4 regions of the Pseudoalteromonas sp. SR43-7 genome follow, and region 1 is predicted to be linked to each of the others. Evidence: predicted binding sites of a transcription regulator. Region 1 holds the regulator's gene; each other region holds the start of a gene.
The links. Region 1 encodes LexA, which represses DNA repair genes until DNA is damaged. Its sites were predicted from a motif close to TACTGTATNNNNATACAGTA; they were not measured.
Positions count from the first base shown of each region.

Region 2: H5087_RS13180 (YebG family protein) is a predicted target of LexA. The motif match lies at 5,732-5,751, and genes of this name have one in related genera.
Region 3: uvrD (DNA helicase II) is a predicted target of LexA. The motif match lies at 2,379-2,398, and genes of this name have one in related genera.
Region 4: H5087_RS09090 (LexA family transcriptional regulator) is a predicted target of LexA. The motif match lies at 5,411-5,430, and genes of this name have one in related genera.

Region 1 covers NZ_JACJDY010000020.1:9,440-17,121, forward strand. The annotation lists gene H5087_RS14795 (S41 family peptidase) at 1-650, opposite strand, end outside; gene H5087_RS14800 (endonuclease) at 751-1,404, opposite strand; gene H5087_RS14805 (DnaJ C-terminal domain-containing protein) at 1,635-2,603, shown strand; gene H5087_RS14810 (chaperone modulator CbpM) at 2,603-2,923, shown strand; gene H5087_RS14815 (hypothetical protein) at 2,986-3,711, opposite strand; gene H5087_RS14820 (hypothetical protein) at 4,025-4,405, shown strand; gene H5087_RS14825 (PaaI family thioesterase) at 4,406-4,846, opposite strand; gene lexA (transcriptional repressor LexA) at 5,014-5,631, shown strand; gene coxB (cytochrome c oxidase subunit II) at 6,114-7,256, shown strand; gene ctaD (cytochrome c oxidase subunit I) at 7,256-7,682, shown strand, end outside.
Region 2 covers NZ_JACJDY010000016.1:62,783-70,464, forward strand. The annotation lists gene ccmI (c-type cytochrome biogenesis protein CcmI) at 1-1,162, shown strand, start outside; gene H5087_RS13165 (VacJ family lipoprotein) at 1,172-1,903, shown strand; gene H5087_RS13170 (EAL and HDOD domain-containing protein) at 2,051-3,277, opposite strand; gene putP (sodium/proline symporter PutP) at 3,609-5,087, shown strand; gene H5087_RS13180 (YebG family protein) at 5,361-5,678, opposite strand; gene H5087_RS13185 (helix-hairpin-helix domain-containing protein) at 5,994-6,290, shown strand; gene H5087_RS13190 (DUF6170 family protein) at 6,315-6,617, opposite strand; gene dsbB (disulfide bond formation protein DsbB) at 6,619-7,137, opposite strand; gene fadR (fatty acid metabolism transcriptional regulator FadR) at 7,668-7,682, shown strand, end outside.
Region 3 covers NZ_JACJDY010000034.1:26,087-33,768, reverse strand. The annotation lists gene H5087_RS19005 (GNAT family N-acetyltransferase) at 1-171, opposite strand, end outside; gene uvrD (DNA helicase II) at 149-2,314, opposite strand; gene H5087_RS18995 (hypothetical protein) at 2,618-2,842, shown strand; gene H5087_RS18990 (YacL family protein) at 2,959-3,327, shown strand; gene H5087_RS18985 (dUTP diphosphatase) at 3,433-4,056, shown strand; gene yrfG (GMP/IMP nucleotidase) at 4,072-4,719, opposite strand; gene nudE (ADP compounds hydrolase NudE) at 4,781-5,353, shown strand; gene cysQ (3'(2'),5'-bisphosphate nucleotidase CysQ) at 5,346-6,149, shown strand; tRNA gene H5087_RS18965 (tRNA-Met) at 6,286-6,362, shown strand; tRNA gene H5087_RS18960 (tRNA-Met) at 6,443-6,519, shown strand; tRNA gene H5087_RS18955 (tRNA-Met) at 6,582-6,658, shown strand; gene H5087_RS18950 (trimeric intracellular cation channel family protein) at 6,896-7,510, shown strand; gene H5087_RS18945 (YifB family Mg chelatase-like AAA ATPase) at 7,545-7,682, shown strand, end outside.
Region 4 covers NZ_JACJDY010000009.1:121,593-129,274, reverse strand. The annotation lists gene H5087_RS09120 (EAL domain-containing protein) at 1-405, shown strand, start outside; gene H5087_RS09115 (hypothetical protein) at 429-827, opposite strand; gene H5087_RS09110 (zinc dependent phospholipase C family protein) at 829-1,743, opposite strand; gene H5087_RS09105 (hypothetical protein) at 1,842-2,429, opposite strand; gene H5087_RS09100 (cyanophycinase) at 2,692-4,329, shown strand; gene H5087_RS09095 (hypothetical protein) at 4,422-4,670, shown strand; gene H5087_RS09090 (LexA family transcriptional regulator) at 5,449-5,853, shown strand; gene H5087_RS09085 (hypothetical protein) at 5,857-6,624, opposite strand; gene H5087_RS09080 (hypothetical protein) at 6,716-6,922, opposite strand; gene H5087_RS09075 (hypothetical protein) at 7,359-7,682, shown strand, end outside.

The DNA.
Region 1 (7,682 bases):
TCGTTAAGCGTATCTACACCCGACTCTGTATTGGTATTAATGCTAACACCGTCAACTGAAAGTACAGTATCACCACGTTGAAAGCCTATTTGGCTTGCAGGTGAATCATCTTCAAGATAAGCGACGCGTAAAATACGGTCGGCTGTATCGCCAATAAACGCCCAATTTATCCCGTAACCAGAAGTAACGCCCGTTTGCGCTTCTTGAAAGTAATCTTCAGTAGGTTCTGAAAAATGAAAGTTATCTTTTTTTGCCCCTGAGTCGGTAAGCTGCTCTGTTTTTAATTGGGCAAAATAATCGGCAACTGTGGCAAAGCTTTCAGGATCGTTATCGGCAATCTCATCATACCAAAGGTAGGTTTCGTCGCTCCAAGAGCGAAGCCAGAGTTTTTCGTAAAGGGCAGAACCGGCTTGATCTGGGTAAGGCTCGTTGTTATTAAAGGGATCGTTACCCGTACGCGGGGTTTCGCAAAAGTTTTTTAAATCGTTAGAGGGTTCAAATACACCCGCAGTCCATGTTGGGCTGCTACTAACAGGTGTTGTAACTGCAGGGGCTGAGTCGATACCGCTACCGCCGCCGCCACAACCGGTCAAAGCAAAGCCCGCAAATGCAGTGAAAATGGCAAGCGTGGTTTTATTATTTTTAAACATAGGTAAGGGCTTTTTTGTAAATAAGTTGTTTAAAATATTACAACACTCGCTCGTTTATTCAATATTTATAACTTTGATTAATGTAAATGAGTGTTAAAGCTTAGAGCTTGCTCGCACTACTTGTATCTGCGAATGCTTGCTTTTGCCATGCATTAAATAACTTTTGCTGTTTATCAGAAATTTTTAAACCGTATGTTTTTTGCATGTAAGCGTAGGTGTCAGCTATACGTTTTCGTGCATAAACAGGCGGTTCAACTACACGTTGCTTAAAGTTTACTTTTACTTCGCAACGGCCATATTGTGTGGCGTTTTCGCTAAGCATACCAAAACGATAATTAGAGCGATCGGCATTAATTTCGCCAATAGCTGGCGCTAAGTTATTTATATCAGCTTCCATTTTTCTAAATTTAGCACTTACTTTACGGCAGTTTTTACGCCCGCCATCTTGCCAGCATTGTAGCTGGTGACCAAATTCCCACGCCGGAACAATGTGCTCCCACTCAATGCGTAGTGCTCGCACATTTACTTTGCCTGAGCGGGTAAGGGTATTTCGAGGAATGTAACCACAGTTAGACGGATCAGGAACGAGTTTTTTGCCTTCTTTTTTAATATCACAGCCGCAGTAAATGCTCTTGGCGTTGTCAGGTAGGGTTTTAATTAAATGTCTTTTAGCCGTTGAAAAACGGGTAAATTGTTCGGCTGATACCGAAACGCACACACAACAAGCCAATAAGGCCAGAATAAATCGAGTCATATCCATCACAAATGTGAACTACAGGAATGGGCAGTTTAAAGCCTTGAAGATAAAAGATAAAGTTAACTTAAGGCCTGCACTTATATTACTAAAAGTGCCAGATTAATTTTTTATTCAAAGTTATTTTCACTATTCATTTATTTCTTACTATTTATCGTATTTTAACCACACAAGATTATACGTTAAGGAGTATGCTTAAAGCTTACTCAATATGAGGATTTGGATTGCAAATGAAATTTGTTGATTATTATGCAGTGCTTGGAATATCGCCTGATGCAGATGATAAAGCGGTTAAAGTAGCTTATAAAAAGTTAGCCAGAAAATATCACCCAGATGTAAGCAAAGAGCCTCAAGCAGAAGATAAGTTTAAAGAAATAGCAGAAGCTTACGAAGTCATCCATAACAAAGAAGAACGTGTAAAATACGACAAGTTACGTCGTCACCAACAAAATCGTGCTCGTCAACAGCAAGGCCATTATGGTGGTAACAATGCCTCTTCGCAAAGTAATCATCAGCAAAGCGATCCTCAAACCGACCAAGAGTTTTCTGACTTTATTAATTCAATGTTTGGCGGAGCTGGTGGATTCGATCGTTCCGGGCAGAGCAGAAGTAACGCCGCTCGCGCGCAAAAAGGACAAGATGTGGAAATAGAGTTCCCAATTTTTCTTGAAGAGACTTTAGTTGATACCGTGAAGCCTGTTGAGTTTATGTTACCGCAGCGAGACAGCAGTGGCCGTGTCACTGAACTTAAAAAATCACTTAAAGTGAAAATTCCTGCAGGCTCAGTAAATGGCGAACGAATTCGACTAAAAGGGCAAGGCGGATTAGGGTCAGCGAATGGGCAAAATGGCGACTTGTATTTACAAATTAGTTTAGTGCCTCACCCATTATTTGATGTTGAGGGTCATAACCTAAATATAGTTGTCCCTCTTGCACCATGGGAAGCGGCTCTTGGTACAAAGCTAAATTTACCTACGTTGACAGGTAATATCCAATTAACTATTCCTTCTAATAGTCAGTCTGGTCAACGCTTACGTATTAAAGGTAAGGGGTTAATGAGTAAAAAAGCTAAAGGTGACTTATTTGCTGTGCTTAAAATTGTTAATCCAGCATCTGTTGATGATACCAGTAAAAAACTTTGGGAAGAATTAGCCGAAAAAGCTCACTTTGATCCCCGTAATAACTGGAGCAAGCCATAATGCAAATTATCGTGACACAAAAAGACGATTTACTTACTAGCAAAGAGCTATGTTTGAGCAGTGGTATTAGCGAAGCAATTTTATATGAGCTAGTTGAGCATAATATTGCGGTTCCAATTGAGGGGGATCATGTTACGCAGTGGCAATTTACGGTATCTGCAGTGACCTTAGTTAAAAAAGCGGCCCGTATCCAACATGACTTTTCGTTAGATTGGTCGGCAATAGCTTTAGTTTTACAATTGCTGGGTGAGCGTGATGAGTTGATTTTCGAAAACGAAATGTTAAAGCGACATTTGAGTCGATTTAAGCACTTGGAATAAAATAAGCCCTAGGCTTATTTACTCTTTGATAAGTGGGCGCTAGCTCTCAAAAACCAATATGACTACTTTGATTTATTCTTATTTTTAATTCGGATAAATCGTTTTAGTCGTATATTTTGAATAAGTAGTAATATTCCACTTAAACAAAAAAGTACACTGGTTGCTGAAAAGCTAATAAGCAGTGGATTATTAAAATTCTCTCGCTCATCGTAATCCATAATATGTAACATCCAAAAAAAGTCGAATATTCGCCATAGCGTGCTGCGAACGGTGACAACTTTGCCGTTATTTTCTGACAAGTACAGTGTTGTGTTAAATGTGTCGTCAAATTGGACCTGCCATACATTGGTTTTATATCCGACTTCCCGCGTACCTTGCTTTAGTAGTACAGCGCTTGTTACTTGAGCGTCAATAAGTAAGTGTGCTTTAGCATTTGCGGTAATTTGTATTTTAGTTGGCGGCTCAAATGGTCGGCCTGTTATGCCATTGAAGCTTTGCTGCTCGTTATTACTAAAGACAGTAATAAGTGGTGTAGTTAAGAAGTTCTCAAAAATTATTTGTGTTGGATTAACCACCTGAGAGGCAATATCGTCAAGGGAGGCAACATAATCAGCCTGCGTAAATGGGTTATTAAGAGTACGTGTTGCAAGATGCTCCCCATGAACTTTATCAAGAGGGATTGCACTCATAATTAAACCACCTAGTAACCATGCTAAAATTTGTAGTGCTAATAAATAACCTAACCATTTATGTAACTTGCGAGCATGCTTAAATATTTTTTTATTCATGTTTTAGTCTTATTATTTTTAGAGGCTAGTTTATTACATTAATAGGATAAGTTACTGCGACATTTTGTCGCAGTTTAAACTATAGCTTACTGTAATCATTTAAAAATAAAAAAGATTACACTTAAATTCCTAACATGACTTATCTGTTTAATTGAGCTAGATGTTTGATATCCAGCTAGCTTTAAATGCTAAAAAATACTTAAAAGCTGCGAAATATCCATATAAAGTGGTTAATAGAGCATAGTTGATTTGGTATAACGGTAAAACTGCGTTAAAGTTTGCAATGAAATTATTAGAGGATAAATACGAAACGATGTCGGAAATTCAATTTTTAAATGTAGATCTTGAGCTTGAATCAAAGCAAGATATTAGTTTGCTAGTGGCGGACTTGAAAAAAGTCGCGACGATTTTACATTATGACAAAGACGAATACCGTCAACTAGCGCGTATTGAAGCTACAGGTGAGGTGAGCACACCTGATAAAGCCATAAACCATATATGTGAGCTTATTGAATCGTGTTCGCGTAATGCGCTAAAGCAATGGTTAAGCTGTTCACGTAGAACGTTTGATATTGGTTTTGAATCAGGGACTTCTCCTAAGTGCTTTAATCAAGCCTTAGATGCAGATACATTATTGCGTATATCTGCGATTGGTGCGGGTATGGAAATTACCATTTACCCAATCGAAAAGTAACTATCTTCGCTCTACGACTGCTGCGGTCATTTTTGATACGCAGCACAGCTCATTGCGGCTATTTGTAATTTTTATTTCCCATACTGAACTACGTTTGCCAATATGAAACGCTCTAGCCGTTGCTGTTAAAGTGCCGTTGCGAGATGCTTTTAAATGACTTGCGCTAATTTCCTGCCCTACACAGTAAAATTTAGTAAAATCGACAACAAAGTTAGCGGCATAGCTGGCAACTGTTTCGGCAAGTACAACGTTAGCACCGCCGTGAACCATGCCCATTGGGTTATGATGCTCAGGAATTGCCGGCATTGTGGCAACCAAATAATCATCGCCAATTTCTGTGACTTCTATCCCCATAGTTTTCATTAATGTTCCTTGGCCATTAATGCCTTGTTCTAACTGCTTGCACAGCTCTAAGGTGATGGGCTGGTACCAAATACTCATAATGTCTCCTTTGCATTTTTAATCATTTATAAACTTAGCTTTAGTTATATCCCTAAAATGTACACAAGTGAAATTACTTTAGCTATTTTAAGGCTTAATTTAAATTTGCGATTTTTATTTAACTGTATATACTCACAGTTAAATGTACTGTATGGAAAACCAGTTGTATGCGACCATTAACGAACCGCCAAGCTCAAATACTCGAACTAATTAAAGTTTTTATTAAAGACACTGGTATGCCTCCTACACGTGCTGAAATAGCGCAAACATTAGGTTTTAAAAGTGCCAATGCTGCTGAAGAACATTTAAAAGCACTTGCTAAAAAAGGCGCAATTAAAATGAAACCAGGTGCAAGCCGTGGTATTCAATTAATTGAAGAAGAAGAGCCAGAACAATTAGGTTTACCGCTTATAGGGCGTGTTGCTGCTGGTTCACCTATTTTGGCGCAAGAGCACGTTGAAAGTCACTGCAAAATCGATCCATTAATGTTTAAACCGGCTGCAGATTTTTTACTACGCGTTAACGGTATGAGCATGAAAGATATTGGTATTATGGATGGTGATTTACTTGCTGTACATCGTACTCAAACCGCTGAAAACGGACAAGTTGTTGTTGCCCGCCTAGACGAAGACGTAACTGTAAAACGTCTTGAGAAAGCGGGTCGTAAAGTATTACTTCATGCTGAAAACGACGATTTTGACTCTATTGAAGTAGATCTTGAGAATGAGTCTTTTAATATTGAAGGCTTAGCCGTTGGCGTTATAAGAAACGCTGATTGGATGTGACTTTAAAAATAGCTTTTAAACAAGCAGTTTTATAAATGCGTACTAACTAGTACGCATTTTGTTTTAAAATTTGTACTAAAAATAGGGCGTAAACAGCCCACTGACTATTTAAGCTGTAAACTTTTTTGCACTTATATTTTCCCCCTCCGAATGCGTTAAACCCCTTTGTTTTGCTCATATTTTGAACTTTCTGTTGCCCAGTTGATTACCGATTTTTTATTAATTATTCAATATCACCTGATTGTTTTTTATACTAAAACTTGCTTGTTGTTCGTTTTTTAGCTAATTGTTAATGTGCTGAGCTAATAATAACTCACAGCTTTTTAGTTTTGAGAACACACAATATACACAAACTCGTTGTTGGCGCAGCAAAACCAATCAATATTAAATGAGATTGGCTAAAAAAATAAAAATAACGAATTGGCGTTTAAGCCGTATGCCTCTTCGCTTTGCATTCGCAATAGCATCAAAGGAGCCGTCACATGGGTAAACTGACCTCTACCTTGTGGCTTATATTATGTGTTTTTTCGCACCCAGTTTTGGCTAACAGCCAATACAATATGCGCAAAGGCGTAACCGATATAAGCAATAATGTATATCAGCTGCACATGACCATATTTATAATATGTTGTGTGATTGGGGTGATAGTGTTCGCAATTATGTTTTGGGCACTTATTCATCACCGTAAATCTAAAGGGGCTGTACCTGCCCAATTTCACGAAAGCACTAAAGTAGAAATACTTTGGACTGCAATTCCGTTTGTTATTTTAATTGCTATGGCAGTACCAGCCACTAAAACCCTTATTGCAATGGAAGATGCCAGCAAAGCTGATCTCACTATTAAAATTACGGGTTCGCAATGGAAATGGCATTATGAATATATGGGCGAAGATGTAGAGTTCTACTCTATTTTATCTACCCCGCAAGATGAAATAGCGAATCTTGCAGATAAAAACCCTAACTACTTACTTGAGGTTGATAAGCCTCTTGTACTGCCAATAAATCAAAAAGTACGATTTTTAATGACTTCTGATGATGTTATTCACTCTTGGTGGGTACCTGATTTTGCAGTTAAAAAAGATGCGAACCCCGGCTTTATAAACGAAACATGGACGAACATAAACGAAGAAGGTACTTACCGAGGCCAATGTGCTGAGTTGTGTGGTAAAGACCATGGCTTTATGCCCGTTGTGGTGGTCGCTAAATCTGAAGCTGATTTTAAAACATGGCTTGCAGATGCAAAGCAGGCTAAACAAAAAGCAGCATTAGCAGATGCCGCATTACTTGATAAAACCCTCCCAAAAGAAGAATTAATGACTTTAGGCGAACAAGTATATATGGCTAATTGTGCTGCATGTCATCAACCTACTGGCATGGGGTTACCGGGTGTATTTCCTGCACTTAAAGGCAGCCCGATAGTGCTTGGCGATATAAAAGATCACATTGATGTAGTTATCCATGGACGACCCGGTACGGCAATGCAAGCTTTTGCCAAGCAGTTATCTATAAAGCAATTAGCTGCGGTTATTACTTATAAACGTAATGCGTGGGGTAATGATACGGGTGATGTTATTCAACCGAGTCAAATACAGACAGCACTTGATGCCAAAGTGGAGGCGAACTAATGAGTAGTATAGTAGAACAACCTAACGCCAATGAAGCTCATCATGCTCATCACCCAGCTAAAGGTTTTAAACGCTGGCTTTACACAACTAATCATAAAGATATAGGTAGTTTATATTTAATTTTTTCGCTGACCATGTTCTTAATTGGTGGCGCAATGGCCATGGTGATCAGAGCTGAATTATTTCAACCAGGTTTACAGTTGGTCGACCCTCACTTTTTTAATCAAATGACCACAGTGCATGGTTTAATTATGGTGTTTGGTGCGGTTATGCCCGCCTTTACAGGCCTTGCTAACTGGATGATACCACTTATGATTGGCGCGCCAGATATGGCATTGCCAAGAATGAATAACTGGAGCTTTTGGATTTTACCGTTTGCGTTTTTAATCCTATTGGCATCGTTATTTATGCCTGGTGGGGGTCCTG
Region 2 (7,682 bases), on a different contig from region 1:
GATTACTCATAACGCCAATGCTGAATTAATTAGTATTTATGAGCAGCGTTTAGTCGATTTGCAAACTGATTTAGATAATCAACGCATTGATAGCGTAAATCACGCAGAATCAATTGTTGAATTAAAACGTCGCTTATTGAACGAGCTATCACCAGAGAAATCACTTAACAGCAAAGGTAATAACCGTATTTTTGCTTTAACAGGCGGTGCATTTGTTCTTGCGCTTACAGGGATTTTTTATAGTTTTACAGGCAGTCAGCAGCAAATTTCGGCTTGGCATGATGCAATGGATAATTTAGCTGATTATGGCGAGCGTGCTGTAATGCAAAAAGGTGAGCCGCTTAGTCAAAATGAGCTGCAGGCTTTTGCATTGGCGCTTCGTACTAAACTTAGCCGCTCTGGCGATGATGAAGTTGCTTGGATGCTACTTGGTCGAGTGGCTATGTCGCTTAATGAATTTGACATGGCGCAACAGTCATTTGATAAAGCACTACGTATGAACCCTGATAATATGCAGGTTCTTATTAGTTACAGTCAGGTTTTATTACTTGAAGGTAGCGAAGCTAATATGACTCGCGCGGCAGGTATGCTTTCAAAAGTGCTAAACGTTGAGCCTACTAATTTAGATGCTATTTCGTTACTAGCGCTGATAGCGTATGAGCGTAAAGATTGGCCGCAAGCTAAAACTGCATTTGAAGTTTTATTGGCGAGCATGGAAAAAAATGATTCACGTTATAACATGATCTCAGAACGTATTGCTGATATTGAGCAGCAAATGCAAAGTGAAGGCTCAGTTATGCCAGTTACTACTACAACGGGTGCTATTGCAGTTACAGTCGACATTGCAAAAGAGCTTATTGATAAACAGCCAAAAGACGGTATTTTGTTTATATTTGCAAAAGCTGCAACTGGCTCACCTATGCCATTGGCTGCTGTTAAGCTGACTAAATATTCATTTCCAATTACAGTTGAGTTGAGTGATAGTAGTGCAATGGTTGCAGGGCTTAACTTATCTAGTGCAGAAAATATTATTATTTCGGCACGTATTTCTATCGATGACTCTGTTATGCCAAGCTCTGGTGAGCTAGAAGGTCATTCACAGGCGTTAAAGCGTGAAAGTGTAAGTGACTACCAACTTCAAATTGATACATTAATACCTTAAGGACGTTAGATGTTAAAACACAGTTTTACTTTTTTATGTTTATTGATACTAGCCGGCTGTGCTCAAGTACCTCAAAGCAAAGTAGATGACAGAGATCCGCTGCAAAGTATTAATCGTCCATTATATGACTTTAATATGGATGTACTGGATGCTTATTTATTGCGCCCAGTTGCTGTAGGTTATGTTGAAGTAACGCCTGTACCGGTAAGAAACGGTATTGTTAATTTTACAGGTAATATCACCGCACCTGTAGATATGATCAATGCGGGTTTGCAAGGTAAACCGGGTAATGCAAGTGTGAGCTTAGCACGCTTTTTAGTTAATTCTACTGTCGGTCTGTTTGGTATCTTTGATGTTGCAAGCTCACTAGGTCTTGAAATAGTCGATGAAGACTTTGGACAAACGTTGGGTGTATGGGGCGTAGGTGATGGCGCCTATTTAATGCTACCAGGTATGGGGCCAACAACAGCACGTAACCTGACCGGTGATGTAGTCGACAACTTTGTATTACCTGAAGTTGCGCTAACGACTCCACAAACTATTTTAGTATTTGTTTTAAAAGCAGTTGAGGCGCGTGCATCATTAATCCCACAAGAAGGGCTATTAAATGATTCACTTGATCCGTACTTATTTGTAAAAGATATTTACTTTCAGCGTCAAATTTATGAGCTGTACGATGGCAATCCACCTATAAAAGAAGAGCCAGCTGATTTTGATGAAGACTTTTTAGAAAGTTTATAATTGAAGCCAATGATAAAAACGCCAGCTAAATGCTGGCGTTTTTATTGACTGTTTATATATAATCTGAACTTTGGCTAGAGAAAAATAAACTTAAGTATCATTATAATTCAATATATTAGTAAATACCTTAACCAGAGTTCGGGTTACTTATTTTTCGTTAACTACTAACTGCATTTGCTCATTAACCCAAGTGAGTGCTTCATGATAGGCATCAGGAACTTTTTCACCTAGGTTTAGCTCTTTCGTTAATTCGTTTGCGGCTGACCAGTTAGCTTGTTCATAATACTTAACTAAGTTTAAATATTTTGCCAGCAACCCTTCATCGTTTAATAACGCTGCTTTTATGTCATTCGAAAGTGGAAGCTTTTTCATAACGCTTTCCATACTCTCATCTAAAATAGCATCCATAAGAGACATCATACCGGTTAAAAATGCCATGCCGGTATCTTTAAATTGTCCATGGGATATAGCGAGTAACTCACCAAAACGAGCGCGCGTAAGCGATAGCCTAATTAGCTCTACTGGTTTATCTGCTGATACTTGTGCCGCAAATAATAATGATAATAGCTTTTTAATTTCGTTAGCACCAAGCACTATAAGGGCTTGCTTAATGGTACTTATTTCTGCACGCCTTGCAAAGGCAGCAGAATTTGAATACCTAAGTAATTTGTAAGATAGGTTTACATCACGCTCAAACACATCAGTGATTTTTTTAAGATCCATATCAACGCTTGATGTTTCGTAAAGTAATTCAGCTAATGCCATTTCTGAAGGCGGTAGAGCCTTACTTTGTACCATTTCCGGTTTGGAGAAGAAAAATCCTTGGAAATAATCAAAACCAAGCTCTAGAGCTTGTTGGTAAATTTCATAGGTTTCTACTTTTTCGGCAAGTAACTTAATATGCGAGTGCAGTTTTAAATCATTAAGAACCGTTTTTATTGTATCTATATCAGATGCTAAAAAGTCTATTTTAATAATATCAATAAATGGATAAAAGTGGCGCCAAACAGGCTGATGAATATAGTCATCAAGAGCAATAGTGTAACCTTTATCTTTTAGATCTTTCACTATGGCTAATAATCGCTTCCCAGGTTGCACAGTTTCAAGGATTTCTACAACTACAGTATCTTTGCCCAGTAGTGTTGGGTAGCCCTTTGATAGCGTTTCTAGGGTGAAATTTATATAGGCGGGTTTATTGTCGGTTAAATCTTCTAAGCCGAAATTAAACTGACTACCTTCAATTAGTCGTGTAGTTGCCTCGTCACCGTCTATATCGGGAAATACGTTATCAACGCCATCGCGAAATAAAAGTTCATATCCGATGAGCTTTTTATCTCTGTCTAAAATAGGTTGGCGTGCAGCGTAAAAATACATAAACAGTTCCGTAAGAGTAATCTAATTAGTTATTGTAATAATATATGGCAAAAGACTCAAAATAGCATTACGTATATTTGCTAGATTAATAAATTATCATTAAAAATTAAGGTGTTTCTTGTATTTAATTTATTATATTTCACCAATTCGCTTTAAAATTATTCAACATGAGTATTTTTGTATCAGGTGAGGGCAACAAGTTGGAGATTTTATTATTAAGCATGATATAGTCAGCGAGAATGGTTTTTACCCCAATAGTGTCTTAACTATAAAATTTTAAGAGTCATTATTTGGATTAAAGCCTATTATTAATAATTATGCGGAGGCTAATTTGGAAACAGGAATGATTATTTCACTAGCATTATATTTTATTGTAATGTTAGGTATCGGACTATATGCATATAAGCAATCTACTGACGATGTATCTGGTTACATGTTAGGTGGACGAAATCTATCTCCAAGTGTAGCTGCACTGTCTGCAGGTGCATCTGATATGAGTGGCTGGATTTTAATGGGCCTACCTGGTGCGATGTTTGTTACTGGTTTTAGTAGTACATGGATAGCAATTGGCTTGGTGATTGGTGCTTGGTTAAACTATCTGTTAGTTGCACCGAGATTACGTGTTTACACTGAAAAAGCAAACGACTCTATAACAATCCCAGATTACTTTTCAAATCGCTTCAATGATAAATCCAATTTATTACGTGTTGTATCAGCTGTGGTAATTATTGTTTTCTTTACTCTTTATACTTCATCAGGTGTTGTCGCTGGTGGTAAATTGTTTGAAAGCTCATTTGGTTTAACTTATGAAATGGGTTTATACATTACAACGGGCGTAGTTGTTTTATATACCTTGTTTGGTGGCTTTTTAGCTGTAAGCTTAACTGACTTTGTGCAAGGTTGTATTATGTTCATTGCACTTATTCTAGTCCCAACTGTTGCATACTCTTTGCTTGAACAACCTTTAGAATCAACTTTACATAGCGTAAATCCAGATATGCTTAATTGGATTGGTGCAGGTTCTGCATTAGGTATTATTTCTGCAATGGCCTGGGGTTTAGGTTATTTTGGCCAACCACATATCATTGTTCGTTTTATGTCGGTACGTAGTGTTAAAGATATGCCTAAAGCACGCCGTATTGGTATGACATGGATGATTGTTGCTGCCATTGGTGCTGTTGGTACTGGTATATTTGGTGCAGCTTATACTTATGAGAACAACATTGTAGTTGAAGACCCTGAAACAATTTTCTTAATTCTTTCTGAGTTGCTGTTCCACCCACTTATTGCTGGCTTTTTACTTGCTGCAATTTTGGCTGCGATTATGAGTACTATCTCATCTCAATTATTGGTTAGTTCAAGTTCATTAACAGAAGATTTCTATAAAACATTCTTACGTAAAGATGCCAGTGATAAAGAGCTAGTTGCTGTTGGCCGTATTAGTGTTGCCGTAGTTGCTATGTTCGCTATTTATTTAGCTTACGACAGAGATAGCTCTATTTTAGACCTAGTAAGTAATGCGTGGGCTGGCTTTGGTGCTGCGTTTGGACCTCTTGTATTGTTTAGCCTTTATTGGAAACGCATGAACTTTGCAGGTGCGTTAGCTGGTATGTTAGTAGGCGCACTTACTGTGCTAATTTGGATATATGGACCATTTACTATCAATGGTGAAAGCTTAAGTAGCTTTATGTACGAAATAGTACCGGGCTTTATTTTAGCGAGTATTGCAATTATTGTTGTTAGCTTAGTAACAAAAGAGCCAGAGCAAAACATCACTGCTTTATTTGATGAAGTAGAAAAAGAGCTTTAATTAGCAATTACTACTTATTTTAAAGTGAGTAGTAATTAATACCAATCCGCAATAATACTTAATCATTTTGCGGGGCTAAACGTGTTGCTACCGGCGTTAAAAAATTCTCATTTAGTACAACTAAATATCGAATTTTTGCCTAGCTATCAACACGTTTTTCCACCCTCAAAGAGATCACTTAATTAAGCGAATTGGTATAATAAAAAAGGGAGCAACTTAGTTGCTCCCTTTTTTATTTAGTTTGTCCCGTTCGAGGAGGGAACATTCTATGAATTAACTTACTTTTTTATCGTTGTTATCTTCAATTGATGCAACGTTATCTGACTTTTTACTTTTTGCTGGCGCTTTGGTAACAGCTGGATCTTTGCCACCTTTTAATATGGTCATAAAATCATCTTTGCTTTTCGCTATTTCTAAAGCAAGTGATTCAATTTGTTGCTCACTAAGCGGTACGTCTACCTTTTCTAGCATCAGCTCAAGTGATTCTGCTATATCGAGCATCTTGTCATAAGCATCAGCTTCTTTTTTGGTAGTAAACGTCATACGCTCGACTCCGTTTCGTTCTACAACATATTTAACAACAACAGCCATGATTTCTCCTGCAAAATTGCTTGGCACCGTGGTTTTTTAAAAAACCATTAGATTACTGTTTTTATGTACAGTAATGGTTTGTAAGTAAATTTGCAAGCGCGAAGTATTAATTTTTAGGTGTCTTAAATTTGACAAAAAACGGTAACTTTACTTTAGTTAAGCAATCACTTTGTTGTACCAGCTGCATTTTCAGGATTTCGGATCATAGTGATAATGCGTTTAGGTACACTTTAAGTGATGAACTTTACAGTTCCTTATTTATTGATTTCCTGAGCAATACTCAAAATTAAGAAAAGAAGAATAAGGGCAAGTTTAATGAAAACGTTAAAAAATTTACTCATCATAAGTTTATTATGTTTACTACCCGCGACTACCGCGTATGCACAATTATCAGAAGTAACTAAGCAAATGCCTCAAGCTGAGACAATTAGTATAAATAATGCTGATGCAGAGATGCTTGCTAAGTTACCTGGTATAGGTAAGAAAAAAGCGCAGGCAATTGTGGATTATCGTGAAGAAAATGGCGAATTTAAAAGCGTTAGTGATTTATCGCAAGTTAAAGGGATTGGCAAAAAACTTTTAGCTAAATTAGAGGGGAAACTTTCACTTTAATATTTCTAAAAAGTAATCAGGGTGCTAGGCGCCCTGATTAAATTGTTTTAGCGCATCGCTTAAGTGCTTTTTAGCAAAGTTAATTTCAATAGGTGTAGTTAATAGTGGATAGCACAATCCGCCAAGTATCAAAAATGGTATTAATATCCAACCTTTAAATACAGTGAATATTAAAAATAGTGGGCTAAGTAATAGCAACTTTATAATACGCAATAGAACTTTATCAGTTGGCGATAGCTTACTTAATGCAAGCGCAATTACGTCTTGACGCTGGCGTACTTTTAAATGCTTAAGCTGGTCTAATTGGCTTGAAAAGAATGTAAACATATCAAATCGACTTTTTAATTAATAAACGGGCAATAATTATAATAAATAGCGTTAGTGAGAAAATCCCAAATATCACTTCCATCCAAGCAGGCATGCTCATGCCAACAAACTGCCAATCTATATTTCCACAATCTCCGGTAGCTTGAAAAAAGCTAGGTATCCATTCATGTAGTGGCATAAATGATGGGAAATTTGGTTCAAACTCGCAGCTAAATGCAAAAGGGTCTGTGGTGGTTTGCATATCAATATGTTCGCGAGCAATTAAGTATCCCCAAACACTCGATATCCCCCAAATAGCATACGCTATCATACGCACAGTTTTATTTTGTGGTTTACTCGAGCCTACAATCCCTGCGCCTAATAACCCCAATACTGCAGTGCGTTGATATATACACATTATGCAAGGCGCTAACCCCATTTTGTATTGAAAGAAAAGAGCGGTAACTTCAAGTAAAAAAACGATAGCTGTAAATAAAAGCCACGGGGTTCGTTGGGTAGGTAATTGTGCAAGCCAGTTCATAAAAATTCCGCGTTTTAATAGGACGTTAGATTATGACGTAGGATAAAGTATGCAGCAACAAAAAGGAAAAAAAAGCTACCGAAGTCACTTTTTATAAGATGAAATTAGTGACAAATCAATACAGCCTTAGCAAAGGTTAAATGACGCTCCATTATTTCCCCATCGATACATAAGCTCAGCTATATTGCTTACTTATACTAAGGTGATGCATCATCTAAAGAATTTTTTATGGTTGTACTTTTTTGTACTTTTTCTTATGGCAAGTGCGGGATAAGTTAATTAAGCTCAGGCGCTGCGTAAATAAAAATATCTCCATAATAACAATGTACCTACAATGAATATTACTCTAGATATTCATGCATTGTAGCTAAATTAGAGAAACCCAAATTTAATTATTTATTAATTTTAAATTTCTACCCATTTGCTTTATTAATATATATTACTTTACTTGTTAGTTGTGCTTCGTCTGGTACAATCAGTCAGTTATTCGTGTAAAACGATGAGTGTTGATTAATTCGAGTGGGAACTGGATGAGAATTTTTAAA
Region 3 (7,682 bases), on a different contig from region 1:
CGCGCACTGCTTTGATACAACAAGTGTATTGTTTTCATCTATTAATGAGTTAAGTATTTCATAACACCAAGCTGGGCTGCCCGTGATCAACACTAGCTGACGATGATACGCGCCAGCTAATTGTTGCTCTAACTCATTTAGGTGTGCTTTATACCGCTTGTAGTCGTGCATAGGCCGTTACTAACCATTTGCTACCAAGGTCGTCAAAATTAACTTGTACGCGAGATTGTGCGCCACTACCTTCATAATTCAGTACAGTACCAATACCAAACTTAGCATGCAGTACGCGTTGTCCTAAGTTAAAGCCACTGTCTTCAAATGCGGCATGGCTAACTGATGCGCTAAAACGCCCAGCGGCAGGCGGGCGAGAAACCTGTGTTTTAATACGGATTTCTTCTACGCAGTCTTCAGGGATTTCGCGTAAAAAGCGAGATGGGCTATGGTATTTTTCTTGCCCGTATAAGCGGCGACTCTCAGCATGGCTAATATATAACTTATCCATTGCTCGTGTCATGCCTACATAACAAAGGCGGCGCTCTTCTTCTAAGCGACCCGACTCTTCGTTGCTTTGCTGAGAAGGGAACATGCCTTCTTCTACGCCTACCATAAACACTAGCGGAAACTCTAAGCCTTTAGCTGAGTGAAGCGTCATCATTTGTACGGCGTCTTCGTGTTCTTCTGCTTGTCCTTCACCTGACTCAAGTGACGTATGGGCTAAAAAGCCTTGTAAAGGTGAGCTGTACTCTTCGTCTTCAGGCAGCTCATACTGATCACAAGCGCTAATTAGCTCTTCTAAGTTTTCTACGCGAGCACGGCCTTTTTCACCTTTTTCGGCTTGGTACATTGCCATTAAGCCTGAGGTTTGAATTGTGTACTTGGCTTGCTCATGCAAAGTAAGATCGCTAATTTTATCTTCTATTTGTTCAACGAGTTCTACAAACTTACTTACTGCGCCAGAGGCACGGCCAGATAAATGCTGTTGTTCTACAATTGCTTTTGCGGCATACCAAAGCGGTAACGACTCTGCTCGAGCACAATCGCGTATATGGCTCAATGTTTTGTCGCCAATACCACGTGCTGGCGTATTAATTACACGCTCAAATGCGGCATCGTCTTGACGATTACCTACTAGGCGTAAGTACGACAACGCATCTTTAATTTCTTGTCGTTCGAAGAATCGCATACCACCATAAATACGGTATTTTAAGCCTTCTTGTAGCATGGCTTCCTCGAGTACACGAGATTGCGCGTTACTACGGTATAAAATTGCGGCATCTTGTAGGGCATTACCTGCATTTAACCAGCTTCGTAGTTTGCTACTTACAAAGCGCGCTTCGTCTAACTCATTAAATGCCGCATAAATAGAAATTGGCTCGCCATCGTTACCGTCGGTCCATAAGCTTTTACCCATACGCTCTGAGTTATTTTGAATTAATGCATTAGACGCTTTCAAAATAGTTGCAGTTGAACGGTAGTTTTGTTCAAGACGAATGGTTTCTGCGCTAAAGTCAGTTAAAAATCGTTTAATATTTTCGATTTTAGCACCGCGCCAACCGTAAATACTTTGGTCATCGTCGCCTACAATCATGATACTGCTTGTATCGCCTGCAAGTAACTTTAACCATGCATATTGAATGGTATTTGTATCTTGGAACTCGTCTACGAGCATATGTGCAAAGCGTTGCTGGTAATGACGTAGTAACGTAGGGTTATTTTTTAACACTTCGTAGCTGCGTAGTAATATTTCGGCAAAATCTACTAGGCCTGCTCTATCACAGGCCTCTTGGTAGGCGGCGTAAACACGCAGCATCATTTGCTCGTTAATATCGTATGCTTGAATATCTTTAGGACGAAGTGCTTCATCTTTTTTGGCGCTAATGTACCAGCCAAATTGTTTGGCGGGCCATTTTTTGTCATCAATATTCATTGATTTTAATAAGCGCTTGATCATCCGAAGTTGATCGTCAGAGTCTAAAATTTGAAAGGCTTCTGGTAAGTTAGCTTCACGGTGATGAGCACGTAGAATACGATGCGACAAACCATGGAACGTACCAATCCACATACCACCTACAGGGGCTTTTAGTGTTTCTTCAACGCGGCTGCGCATTTCTTTAGCCGCTTTATTAGTAAAGGTTACGGCAAAAATACTGTAAGCAGATGCTTGCTCAACTTGCATAAGCCACGCAATACGATGAACTAACACTCGTGTTTTACCAGACCCAGCACCTGCTAATACCAGCATGTTTTGTAGTGGGGCTGCAACGGCATCGCGTTGTTTGTCATTTAAGCCATCGAGTAATTGTGAAACGTCCATCGTTACGCCTTTTTAATCAATATTGTGGGCAGTATAACAGGTGTTTTTGTTAGGCTAAATAAAATACTGTTTTTATAAACAGCTATTTATAAAATAGCCTTAAAAACGAGTAACTTGCTATTTTTTTAAACAAACAAAAAAGTGTAAACGCACAATAAAAATTGCTAATTTGACCTAAAGTTAGCAATTTTTACTAACTCTCTAAATCTAGACTAATTTAACTATTTGATTTGTAAGCTTTAATAAATTGGCATAGAGTGTGTAAGTAAATAATTATAAAATCAAATAAATACAGAGGTTAGTATGGCAGATCAAGGTTCTGGCGGTAACGTAATCGCAGCATTATGTAATATATTTTTTCCTGGTTTAGGGCAGTTAGTGCAAGGGCGTATTTTAGCGGCTATATTTTTTGCACTCGCTATTATAATAAGTTACGCACTAATTTATGTGCTTGTAGGCTTTGTACTTGTGCCTATTATTTACTTATGGTCGATTATTGACGCAGCGCGTTATAGATCGCGAAGTTAACGGCTTTAAAGTTGAGTAAAATAGCGCCCTTGTGGCGCTATTTTACTTTATATGTCCTGTGGTTTGCGGGCGTTTACGTATATAATTACGCAATTAAAGATTTACAGGCAAACCCTATGGAATATCAATTTATTCGCGACCCTATTAGTGGGCTACGTATTAAAATAAGCAGTGAACACGCTATTATTGGTCGCTGGCTAAACGAAGAAATAGGCAAAGACAAAGTAGCCATGGTGCAAGCGCTTATTGCATCGGTGAGTTCAAGCTATGAGCCGCTAACGCTAAAAGGCCAAGAAATAGATTTAATATTAACGAAAGACGAAGCATTATTTGAAGCCCATGCGCTTCATCAAGACAGCGAAGACCTAATAGCTTATCAAGATGACGATTTAGCGCTTGAAGAAAATGGCTTAAGTAGTGGTTGTGGCTTTGAAGATTTCATTGATTTAATTGATTCATGGCATGAGTTTACGACGTCACGATAAACATAACTAGCACACTAATAAAAATATACAGCAATGCACAATCAGCATTTTATCTGTATTATTACACCAACGAACATTACGCCAATCAAAACGACAGGAACTGATATGTCTGCCAATTTAAACAAGCTAGTAGTGATGCTAGAAATGCAAAACGCCATGAATACTAAAGTACATGAGCAATGGTTTACTCAAGGGTTTGAATGGTACCGCGCTATTTGGGTTGAGTGTGCTGAAATGTTGGATCATCATGGTTGGAAATGGTGGAAAAAACAAACACCAGATACTGAACAAGTTATTTTAGAGTTGGTTGATATTTTTCATTTTGGTCTATCGCTTAGAATTGACGGCGAAACTAGCTACGAAGACTTAGCAAAGCAACTTGAAACTGAGCTTAGTAATGCTCAACAAGCTGATGACTTTAAACAAACACTAGAGATATTAGCGGCGTCTGCAGTTGCAGATAAAGCGTTTAATGCAGGTGCCTTTGCCGGCTGTATGGCGCAAATGGGTATGGATATTGATGATTTATATCGCGGCTACGTAGGTAAAAACACGTTAAACTTTTTCCGCCAAGATCACGGTTACAAAGATGGTAGCTATATTAAAGAATGGAATGGGCAAGAAGATAACGAGCATTTAGTTGAAGTAGTTAAAAGCCTTGACACAGAACATGCAGATTTTGCAAAGTTAGTATATCAAGGGCTAGAAGCGCGTTACCCAAAAATTTAAGTCACGTAAGTTGAGTTAGATAATCTTACGATAGTCGGTAACACTTAGGTAATCGGCTATTTCGTTATGTGGTTGTTGGCTATCTGGGTTAGCAACTGCAAGTAAGTGCTCAATGCCGTATTCTCGTGCGGCATTCAAAACCGGCACACTGTCATCTACAAACAAAGTGCGCTGTTTATTAAATCCTAAGTCTTTTTGTACTTGGTGCCACAAACTTTGTTGCTCTTTACTTACTCCATATTCATGAGTCGACACTACGCCATCTAGGTAGTTATCAATCGCTGTATGCTCAAATTTAAGCATGACACTCTCAGGGTGGGCGTTGGTAAGTAAAATTAACTCTTTGCCTGCTTTTTTAAGCTCAGTTAAAAAATGAGGTACGTCTTCGCGCATTTTAATTAAATGCTGAGACTCTCGTTTAAGCTCCATTATAGGCAAGCTTAATTGCTGCTCCCAATAATCTAAACAATACCACTGTATTTGACCGCTCACAGCTTGATAGCGTTTTAAAATATCTGCTTTAGCTGCATCTAGGCTAATGCCTCTAGCTAATGCGTGTTGCGCAGGGATAACGTTAAGCCAAAAATGACTGTCGTAATGTAAATCGAGTAATGTTCCATCCATGTCGAGCAAAACGGTATCGATTTTTGACCAATTTAACATAGGAATTTCAACTTATAAGGTTTATTATTGAACTAACTGCCATGATAGCAAATTAACGCCAATGACACAGAAAAAGCACCCAACACCACCACAAATCCTCAGTAACAATGTTGTTGCTAAAAGTCGCCTGTTTACTGTGGAGTCTTTAGAGTTAAAGTTTTCTAATAACGAAGAGCGCCAGTATGAGCGAATTCGCGGCGGTGGCCGGGGAGCAGTGATGATTGTTCCGTTAAGTGCAGATAATGAGTTACTACTTGTACGTGAATACTGTGCGGGCACAAACAATTACCAGTTAGGTTTTCCTAAAGGCTTAATTGATCCGGGCGAAACCCCAGAGCAAGCTGCTAACAGAGAACTTAAAGAAGAAATTGGCTTTGGTGCTGAGTATTTTAAACCATTAAGAACAGTAACAATGGCGCCGAGTTACTTTAATGCCACTATGCATATTTTATTTGCTAAGCAATTATACCCACAAACCCTTATTGGCGACGAACCAGAGCCGCTTGTTGTTGTTAAGTGGCCATTAACTCAGTGGCAGTCATTATTAGACCAAGAAGATTTTACCGAAGCACGCAGTGTTGCAGCTTTGCTATTATTAGATAAGTATTTAGCGTCTGGAGCTGCCGATGAATAAATTAATCGAACCGTGTATTGAATTAGCTGAGCGTGCTGGCGATGCAATTATGGCCATTTATAAAAAAGGCGATATTGGCCAACAAGAGAAATCAGATAATACGCCTGTCACCAAAGCTGATTTAGCAGCAAATGACGTACTGGTTGCTGGATTAAAAGCACTTGCGCCCGATATCCCAATTATGTCCGAAGAAACACCTATACCAGCACTCGCCGACAGACAGGACTGGCAGCGTTATTGGTTGCTCGATCCGATGGATGGTACTGGCGAATTTATTTTAGAAAGTGGCGACTTTGCAGTAAACATTGCATTGATTGAAAATAATCATCCTGTACTTGGCGTTATTCATTGGCCTGCAAAAGGTGTGACTTATTTTGCTACAGCTAAAAATGGTGCCTTTAAACGTGAAAACTCAATTGATAAGCAAATATCTGTAGCGCCGCCAGAGAGCTTGACGCTTGCAGTGAGCCGCCGCCAAAAAATAGAAGCGGTGAGTCAGTATTTAAATAGTCAGTTTACAACGATTGCTATTGGTTCGTGTTCTTTAAAAGCCTGTACTGTTGCAGAGGGCAAAGCAGATTGTTTTTTAAGAATTGGTCCAACGGGAGAGTGGGATACAGGTGCTTCACAAGTTATTGTTGAAGAAGCCGGTGGTTGTATTACCGACGCAGAATTTAACCCGCTAACGTACAACCAACGCGAGAGTACTGAGAACCCTGACTTTATAGTAATGGGACATCCAGACTGGGAATGGCAAAAAATGATTAATCCACATCAAAGATTGAGCGCAGAGTAGTAATTTGGTTGCTTTTTGTTCGGTTGAACAACTTTAATTAGTTTAGGTCTTGCATTAAATGTTTATTCCTATATAGTAGCGCTCTCTTCAAGGCAGGCTCGTAAATATTACGAAAATGTTTTAAAGAAATTACAGGCGCGGGATGGAGCAGTCTGGTAGCTCGTCGGGCTCATAACCCGAAGGTCGTCGGTTCAAATCCGGCTCCCGCAACCAATTTCCTTAGGGATTGAGGTTACTGTAAACTCTAACTTAAGAGATAAAATAAAGTAGTCGATAGACTTAAAATATACAGGCGCGGGATGGAGCAGTCTGGTAGCTCGTCGGGCTCATAACCCGAAGGTCGTCGGTTCAAATCCGGCTCCCGCAACCAATTCTTTAATTGGAAGCCAAGTTGTAATGTAAGCAACTTTAAACAAGTCTACAAATTTCAGGCGCGGGATGGAGCAGTCTGGTAGCTCGTCGGGCTCATAACCCGAAGGTCGTCGGTTCAAATCCGGCTCCCGCAACCACTGAAATAAATAAGAATGAAACGGCACGCTTAAAGCGTGTTTTTTTATGTCTAAAATTTGATGAGTGTGGTGAGATCATCTTCACTGCATGAGGCATTCACTTCTCATAAGCGCAAGCTCCCGCCCCCTGAGATACACATTTAAAATGTTATAAACTTCTTAAAATAAATCGTTATTACTTAAAACCTTGTTTGGTTTGTGTTAAAACGGCACAAATATTTTTAGGTTGTTACAAATATGACTGAACTTTACCACTGGTTTGATTTAATAGGCATTGCGGTGTTTGCTGTATCGGGCACATTGCTAGCGTACGAGAAAAAAATGGATGGCTTTGGGGTCGTAGTTTTAGCGACAGTAACTGCTATTGGTGGTGGTACAGTGCGAGATCTAATTTTAGATGTTCCTGTATTTTGGTTACACGATCAAAGTTACTTTTTTGCCATACTCGCTTCAGTATTTGTTACAACACGCCTTATAAATAAACAAAAGCCGATACCTCATTATATTTTACAAACAGCGGATGCGTTCGGGTTAGCTTTTTTTGCAGTAATGGGGGCGCAAAAAGCACAGTTTGTTGGTATGCCCGATATGACTGCGGTAATTATGGCTGTAATTACAGGCTGCTTTGGTGGATTAATTCGAGATGTGCTTGCACGCGAGATCCCTATGCTATTAAAGGGTGAGCTTTACGCTATTACCTGTATAGCGGGTGGTACTGTATATACGCTTGGCATTAGTTTTTCGTTAGCAACCGAAATGGCGATGGTATTAGGCATGTTAATGACCTTATTACTTCGTTTAGCCGCTATAAAATGGCAAATCACATTACACGTTTTTAAATATCCTGACTAAACTGGTGTAATCACACCATTTACTAGGATAAGGAATGTCGTTAGCTCGTATATTTTCTCGTGCTCAAGTGGGCATAAATGCCCCTGAAGTTATTGTAGAAGTTCACCTAGGAAATGGTTTACCTGCTTTTCATATTGTAGGTCTGCCCGAAGCGTCTGTTAAAGAGTCGAAA
Region 4 (7,682 bases), on a different contig from region 1:
GAGGCAAACCAAGCGCATTCGCTAAAGCTTATGCAAACACTGCAATCGTGGGGTTTTACTATTTCGGTTGATGATTTTGGAGTGGGGTATTCTAATATTGCACGCCTTGCCGATTACCCTATTAACAAACTTAAGTTAGATCGCTCATTAATCAGCCAAGTAACGAGCTCTACGCGTCAAAAAAGTTTAGTTAAAGCGGTGCACGTTATGTGTGAAGAGCTTGATATTAAGTGTGTAGCCGAAGGAGTAGAAACCCAAGAGCAAGTAGCAATAATGGCGCAAATGGGGTGTAAAGAATTTCAGGGCTTTTACTTTGCGAAACCAATGCCAGCCGAAAATTTGGCAGAGCATGTTAGCCGCCATGGCTTAGTGTTTAACCCCAAAGAGATGACGGCTCAACTTTAAATGTATAGTGGGTATTTTATTACCTAATTACAGAGCTGTTGGGCGTTTATAGTTATTTCGCACTGATGAATAACTCCTGCTCCCCAATGCTGTATATCTGATTGAGCGGTACAGCCTGCATCTTCAATTAAAGCCGTATTGGCATCACATAAAAGTAGCACTGCGTTATCATCTTGTACGTTCACGATAAGCGTGTATTCCCCAAAGGGTGCAAGTTTGCTTAAATCGTTATTAACAGCAGCTTTTAATAACTCATCAGTTGTTGAATAGGATGTTTCACTAAATTTTAATGTGCCATCAACGGCTGTAGCAATATCTTTTAATTGCGAGGCTAAGTCGGCCATCACTTCTGGATTGTTATTTTTTGAAGTGTAGCAACCGCTAAGTAATACTATGAGGCTTATACAAAGTAAGTGTTTCATTTTATTTGCTCCATACCGTCATCGTGTTGTGTTCATCGTAGCCTGTATCTAGGTTCCAATTTTTAATTGCACTGCAATCAGTATCTAAAAATACGGCATTGGCAATAACGGTTATGTAGTGCTGAATATTGCTAACGGCAAAGTCAAAAATATCGTTGTAATGCATAGGCTCGTGCGGCGTTTTTAGTTGTTCAATAAAAGTGGGGTCTACTTCGTTTGGGCGAGGATAAAACAAGCCTAAATCAGCAGCAACATGGCGTGCACAGGCAAATAATCGATAGCTTTCTTCAACATTATTTACTACAAGCTGAAAACCGTTATGCCATGAATTAAAGTTAGGAGCGTGTTGTGCAGCGTAGCTTGGGTGAACCGTCAATAAAGCATGTTGCCAAATTTTTGCAATATCGGTATCAAAATTATCGTCTTTGTTAGTACAAGATCCAATATTTTGCTGCACGCGGTCAGCATAACCTAACTCACCTAAATTTAAACGCTGCCAAATAAATGCGTCTTGGTTCATTTCGCAGGTACGGTGCGCCGTTTGATTTTGCTCATACGGGCCTACTTTTAATTCAACAACCGGATGCACCGTTATATCTGCAGCAACATGGGCCATATAACCGCATAACCAGGCAAAACACTTTTCAAATGCTTCACCTTCAAGTGTTTTACAGTATTCAATCATTGCTTTAAGTAAATCGCCTGTGTGCTCATAGTGCATTAGGTCGGCCCACGCATTTTGGCTAGGCTGCGCTACAGCTAAGTAAGGATAATCGGGGGCTACACAGCCTAGTTCAAGGTATGCTTGGCGTTGGCTTAAAATAAGCTTTGCTTTTTTAGGCATATCCATTTTAGCGAGTGACTTGGTTTGCGTTGCAATATTAACGGCAGTGATGTGCGCAAAAGCACCTGGCATTGTCATATCCTTATGATTTATTAATAAGGGTACAGATTAACATTGAGAGGGGGTTAAATAAAGCCAACTAAATGCAAGTATAGCGGGGTAAACACCTATTAAATTAGCTGCTCAACTAATTGGCCATTCTCGTATAATTTAGCATGTTGACGTTTATGTTCTTCAAATAGGTAAGCTCTTAGTTGCTCTTGACCGCTATGGATTTGCGTTATTTTAGCGGCTATACCTTGTGTGCTTTGCCTTACGGGTTCTATTTCCATCGAAATACTTTGTTTGTTAGGCAAAATAAATTCCATGTGCTGCGATTTATTTAAATGGTTACCTTTTTGGAGGGGTTTTAAAAACATCCCCGTGTTTGATATTGATTCAATTTTAAACCCTTGGCTTTTAATATTTAGCTCACTCCAGCGCCAACTGCGCAGTGTGCCTTGTGTGTCTATTACTTCGGGGGCGTTTAAAATAGGTTTGATTATACCGGCGCTATCAATTTTTAAGTCCAACGGAAACCATAACTGATAATGTGCAACCTCTGCGAGCAGAGTTAAATTAGCGCTACTAAGTAAGTGAGCAATATTGGCTGGTACTGAACTTTGTAATGTTAAAACGTGACTGTTGTGAGCATGTGACTTTGTATTAGGCTTAAATAACTCAGCAAAAAAATTTATCTCTTCATTAGAAAAGTCCATATTTCACCCCAGTTACATAAAATAATTCACCACCGTAATTTAAACAATGAAATTGGTCAATAAATGCTCCGTTTAAATTTGTTTAGATAATATTTACAAAGACAGAGGGGCAAACTAAACAATGTATTTAAATGCAGTGCGTAATCCTATCGTTTTTCAGAGACTTGAATTATTTAACATTTATAAAAATATATTTAGGCGCAAGTGGCTAGCTGTTAAACTACAACACATTAGTTTTATTATTTATATTAGAGTTTACATTATGATATGTGCATTTTTACGTGATCAACAGCCGAAGTTACTGGGTATGGTAGTGGCATTGTTCGGTGCAGGATTTTCAATAAATGCAGTGGCTCAAGAGCAAAGCCAAACTTTAATTTTAGTGGGGTCAGAGCTTACTACCTGTACTAGCGCCAAGCTTAATAATTGCCAAAAAGAGGCTGTTATTGATGGTAAGTCACATAATTTATATACACTTAGCAGCTCTCAAATAAAAAACATCGCGCAGCATTGGCCTAATAATAATGTTGAGGCAAAAACGGCTGTATTAAAAACACTTAAAGCCATACAAAGTAAATCGTCAAATAGCGTATCAAAAACTGATTTACTCTGGCAGTGGCGCGATATAAATAATCAGCAATTAGAAAGTCTAACTCAGCAAGAGTACAACTTTGTATTTGATATGCTAGAAGTACCGCTACTTAATAAAAACGGTGAGCGTTTAAAAGAGCAAGTAAATACCGATTTTAATAATGAGGTTGCGACTAATAATATTTTACAATTTGTGTCGGGCAGTTTAAAAGTTAATAACGCAAAACCAACCATGCTTGCTATTACGGCTTCGAGCCGCGACCCTTATGAGTCGGCAGATGTAGCGCAAAGTCTTTTGGCACAATCAAATATAAACACTCAATGGTTAGCACTAACGCCAGCGCTTGCTAAAGCGATTACGAGTAACTCGTGCGATGAATTACCAGCGCTTAGAAATACATTAATGAATGTGTATAACCGTGAAGTGATTTATCCCGATCGCACAAAGGCCGAATACGCTTTATGTAAAAATGGCACTAATGCACTTGTATCACTTATTAAAAATAGTACCGGTGTGATGTTTAATAGCGGTAATGCAGCATTAACTCATAAGGTATTATTTGATCAAAACAATAACCCATACCCGTGGACGCAAGCATTGCAAACTCGCCCAGTAATTGTAGGTGAAGGAGTGGGCGCAGCAATCCAAAGTAAAGTGACGGGTATGCTGACAAATACAACAAGCCTTGAGGCACTTCGTAAAAGTGAAAATAACACTAATGCTGGTGGGCTGGGCAGTTTTAACTTTGGTGTACTAGATACTCAATTTAGTGAACAAAACCGTACATTTAGGCTTGCAGCAGCGCTAAATAAAAACGAAGTGAAAAATACTAAAACAGAGATTCAACATGGATTTGGTATTGATGAAAATACAGCCTTAGTTGTTATTAAATCACCAGAAGGTAGCTTAATAACCGTAATAGGCAAAAGTGGTGTAGTGCATTTGGCTAACCAAGGTAAAGCCCAACCTGAGAGTAAGAGCTATAGCTATTCGTACTGGCCTGCAAGCAGTGTAATTGAAATTACCAATAATACGTTTACCTTAAGTGCACGCACAATAGATGAAGCGTTACCCGCTATACAAATACCTCCACTGCCAGTGCAGCGTTTTGGCTCAATTTTAACAAATTCAAAACTGCGTTCACTTACTCAAGCTATGTGTTTAAGCCAAGAGCAAAGTGCGGTAGCCCAACAAGACGAGTTTATAATTAGCCTTACAGCGACGAGTGACACACAGTATCATCGCATCAATGCAAAAGAGTTTGGTTGTGCGCTAAGCAATTTAGAGTTAGCTATAAAGTCGATTTAGTGACTAACCTGAGCCAAGGGTTTGAGTTTTTGGCTCTTCTCTATAAAATAGCCACCATAATGATTTAAAAGCCTTACTAAAAGAGTGTTAAAATGAATAAAGAAAATGATGTAATTTCTAGTCTAGCCGAATTAGAAAGCTTTTTATTAAATGTAGAAAACGGCGGTCTTGGCCTTAAGGGTGTTTCGGGCGTTGGTATGGCAACAAACAATAGTGATGGTAGTCGTTTTGTAGCCGTGTTTGACGATAATCAAAAATTACTTTTAGCGCGCGGTATTACAGAAGATGTATTCCAAACAGGGCAAGACATGGTACGTAATGGTGTAGGGCGCAAGCACTAGTACTTTAATAAAAAAGCGCTTAGAGCGCTTTTTTATTTTAATTTCAATAAATTGAAATTAAATGGCTTTATATAGATTCCACAAAGGCCACTTCAAGTTAATAACAATTAAATACAACCTCCCTCAAAAACCACAAAACTAGCCAGCTAAACTCAGTTTTATTAAGTGCGCTTAGATAAATAAGGTAGTGCTACGGATAAATTGTAGAATCAAAAAAGATGAATTTTGGCTATATTTTGAAGAGAAGTTTAACTTATTGATATAGAGGGAGTTTATACCAATTCGCTTAATTAAGTGATCTATTTTAGGATGGAAAAACGTGTTGATAGCTAGGCAAAAAATTCGCTATTTAGTTGTTCTAAATGAGAATTTTTTAACACAGGTAGCGACACGTTTAGCCCCGCAAAATGATTAAGTATTATTGCGGATTGGTATTAATGGTCGGTATGGAGAGATTCGAACTCTCGACCCCTGCCACCCCATGATGTGACGCTATATCGTGTTAAGTTATTGTAATTTATGAACTTAAAAGTGGTTTAACTGATTTTATACACAGTTAATTTTGCAATTTTTATCATTTTTACAATTCAATAAAATCAAGCGGTTAGGGCGCTTGTTACAAATCGAGTATTTAAGCTATCAATAAATATCAACATAAACAACCCATTAGAAAACCTTAATCAAAACCCTCACTTTCTTCACAAGACACTTTACCTTTCCAAAATTGCCAACTAGATTTATACTGTATAAATAATCAGTATTTTATTTGGGTGTGTGTATGTTTGTTATTCCTATTTATATTGAGGCGGGTATTACAGGTTTTGAATCGCCGGCTGCTCAATATAAAGAGCTGGGTTTAACTCTAGATGAGTTACTTATAGAACACCCAGATGCTACATTTATCGGGGTTGCATCAGGGGCGTCTATGCAGGAGTTAGGGATATTTGATGGTGATTTGTTAATAGTCGATCGTGCTTTAAATGTAAGTACAGGCGATGTAGTGGTTGCTACTTACAATGGCAGCTTTGTTTGTAAAGTAATTCATAAAGAAAAGCGTTTGTTGATGTCGGCCTCAGATGACTATGCGCCTGTGTATATATCACCAGAAGATGGCTTTTGCTTGGAAGGAGTGGTAACAAGGAGTATTAGGTTACATAAGCCTTGCGTTGAGTTCATCTCTTAATAGTTAATCAGCTAAGTTTCGTGCTTTTTTGGAGCCTTTTTGAAATTCTTTAATTAACTGTAAAGTCTCGATCTCATCATTGAAAAAGTCTGAAGGGATAATCACGGTTTTCACTAAATCACTAGGAGTGTTATGAACGTGGATTGCGAAGTGAAATTGCAAGTTTGGAAGATAAAAGACAAAGTGTTTAAAATCTGGCAAGTCATCCATAACGATTACTGTCGAACACATATCAAAGTCACCTTCTCTATTGTGAACCCTTACTGTCAGCATAAATTGACACTCGTTTTTATTTAGTAAATAGTTTCTAAATTTATCTATAATATTTTTATCAATATTGTATTCTTTTCTAACGAGCTCTCTGTAAATATATGATATTGCAAAGTACTCAAATATTGGCATTTTACCGTGAAGAGGATTGCTAATCAAAAATTCCTTGATGTCTGTCTCTGTAAAATTTGTAGATTCAAATGTCTTCAAAATCTCGTCATTCATTTGAGTATATACAAATATAGTCTTGTCTGTTGATGCATTTATTTCTTTAAAAATCTTTGAAAACTGATTTTCATTCATGCCTAATAATTGTTCGCAATGTGTGCAAAATAAACATTCTTTAAATTGCCTACTTGTTTTTTGCCATAGATTTAGATTTCCATCATATTGGGTGATGTCATTTCCTGTAGTTATGAGCATGTATTTATACACGAAGCGAGGAATAATATGGCTTTGTTGTAATTCACTTACTTGATTACAAAGTTTACATTTATTCATAGTAGGACCTAAAATTTTGTTATTGTTTGTTTAATCAGTACTATAACTATAAAAGTGCTAACTCTGCTAATCATTCTTTATTACTTTGAGTTCATATACCTTTACATGTATTAATCCGTCTTACACTTCGTTTTATCTTTTCAAGGTTGTCTGATAACACCCACAGCATGCCTGCTAGGGTGTCTTTATCCATTGCTTCAAAGTGATCTTCAATACATAGCGCGTTAATTGCGGCTTCTGCTTGGTAGATGCTTTTATCTAGTTCGTTTTTAAGTTGTAGCGCTTTGTTGTTTTGCATTTGGTATTTCCTGCTGTTTTCGTTGAGGAAAAGGTACAATTAATTTTATACGTTAAAAAGTGAAAAGATATACGTCCTATGGTACAAATTACGTCGTAAGATTCGTATTTGGATATTTTAGATTAAAAGGACGTAGTAAATGGAGCGAATAACCCCCGAAAACTTAAGAGAGTTACGTAAAAAATTAGGTTTATCGAGTCAACAAGCGGCAGATAGTGTTTATAAGAACCGGAGATTATGGCAAAGGTACGAGGCGCCGGTGACTGCTGGTAGCAGCTTGAACATACCGCCAGCAACACTTGAATTGTTTTGTTTGAAGCATGGATTACCTTACCCACCCAACAAGCAAGGTAAATTAGGAAAGTTAATTAGTTTTTATGGTGGCCAAGGAGGTGCTGGGCATACACTACTTACTATTGATATTTGTACCTTGTTAATGCAAGAAGGGTTTGAGGTTCTTATTGTTACTGGTAAACATGGGGCGAGTATTTATCGTAATCAGGCTACAGACTTAAACTTACCTTTTCCGCGTGTTAAAGAAATAGATGAGTATTTGCTACCCACTAAAAGCTCATTTGTTAATGCTATTAACGCAATGCATAACAATAGCAAAAATATAAAATCAGTTTTACCTAATTATGATTTCGTATTTTTAGATATATCTAAAGGTGCTTCACCTAGCTTTTTTGAAGAGCTACAACCTCATTTAATTATTGGGCCATCAAATTTAGGTGATGTACCAATGAGACAAATGCAGGCT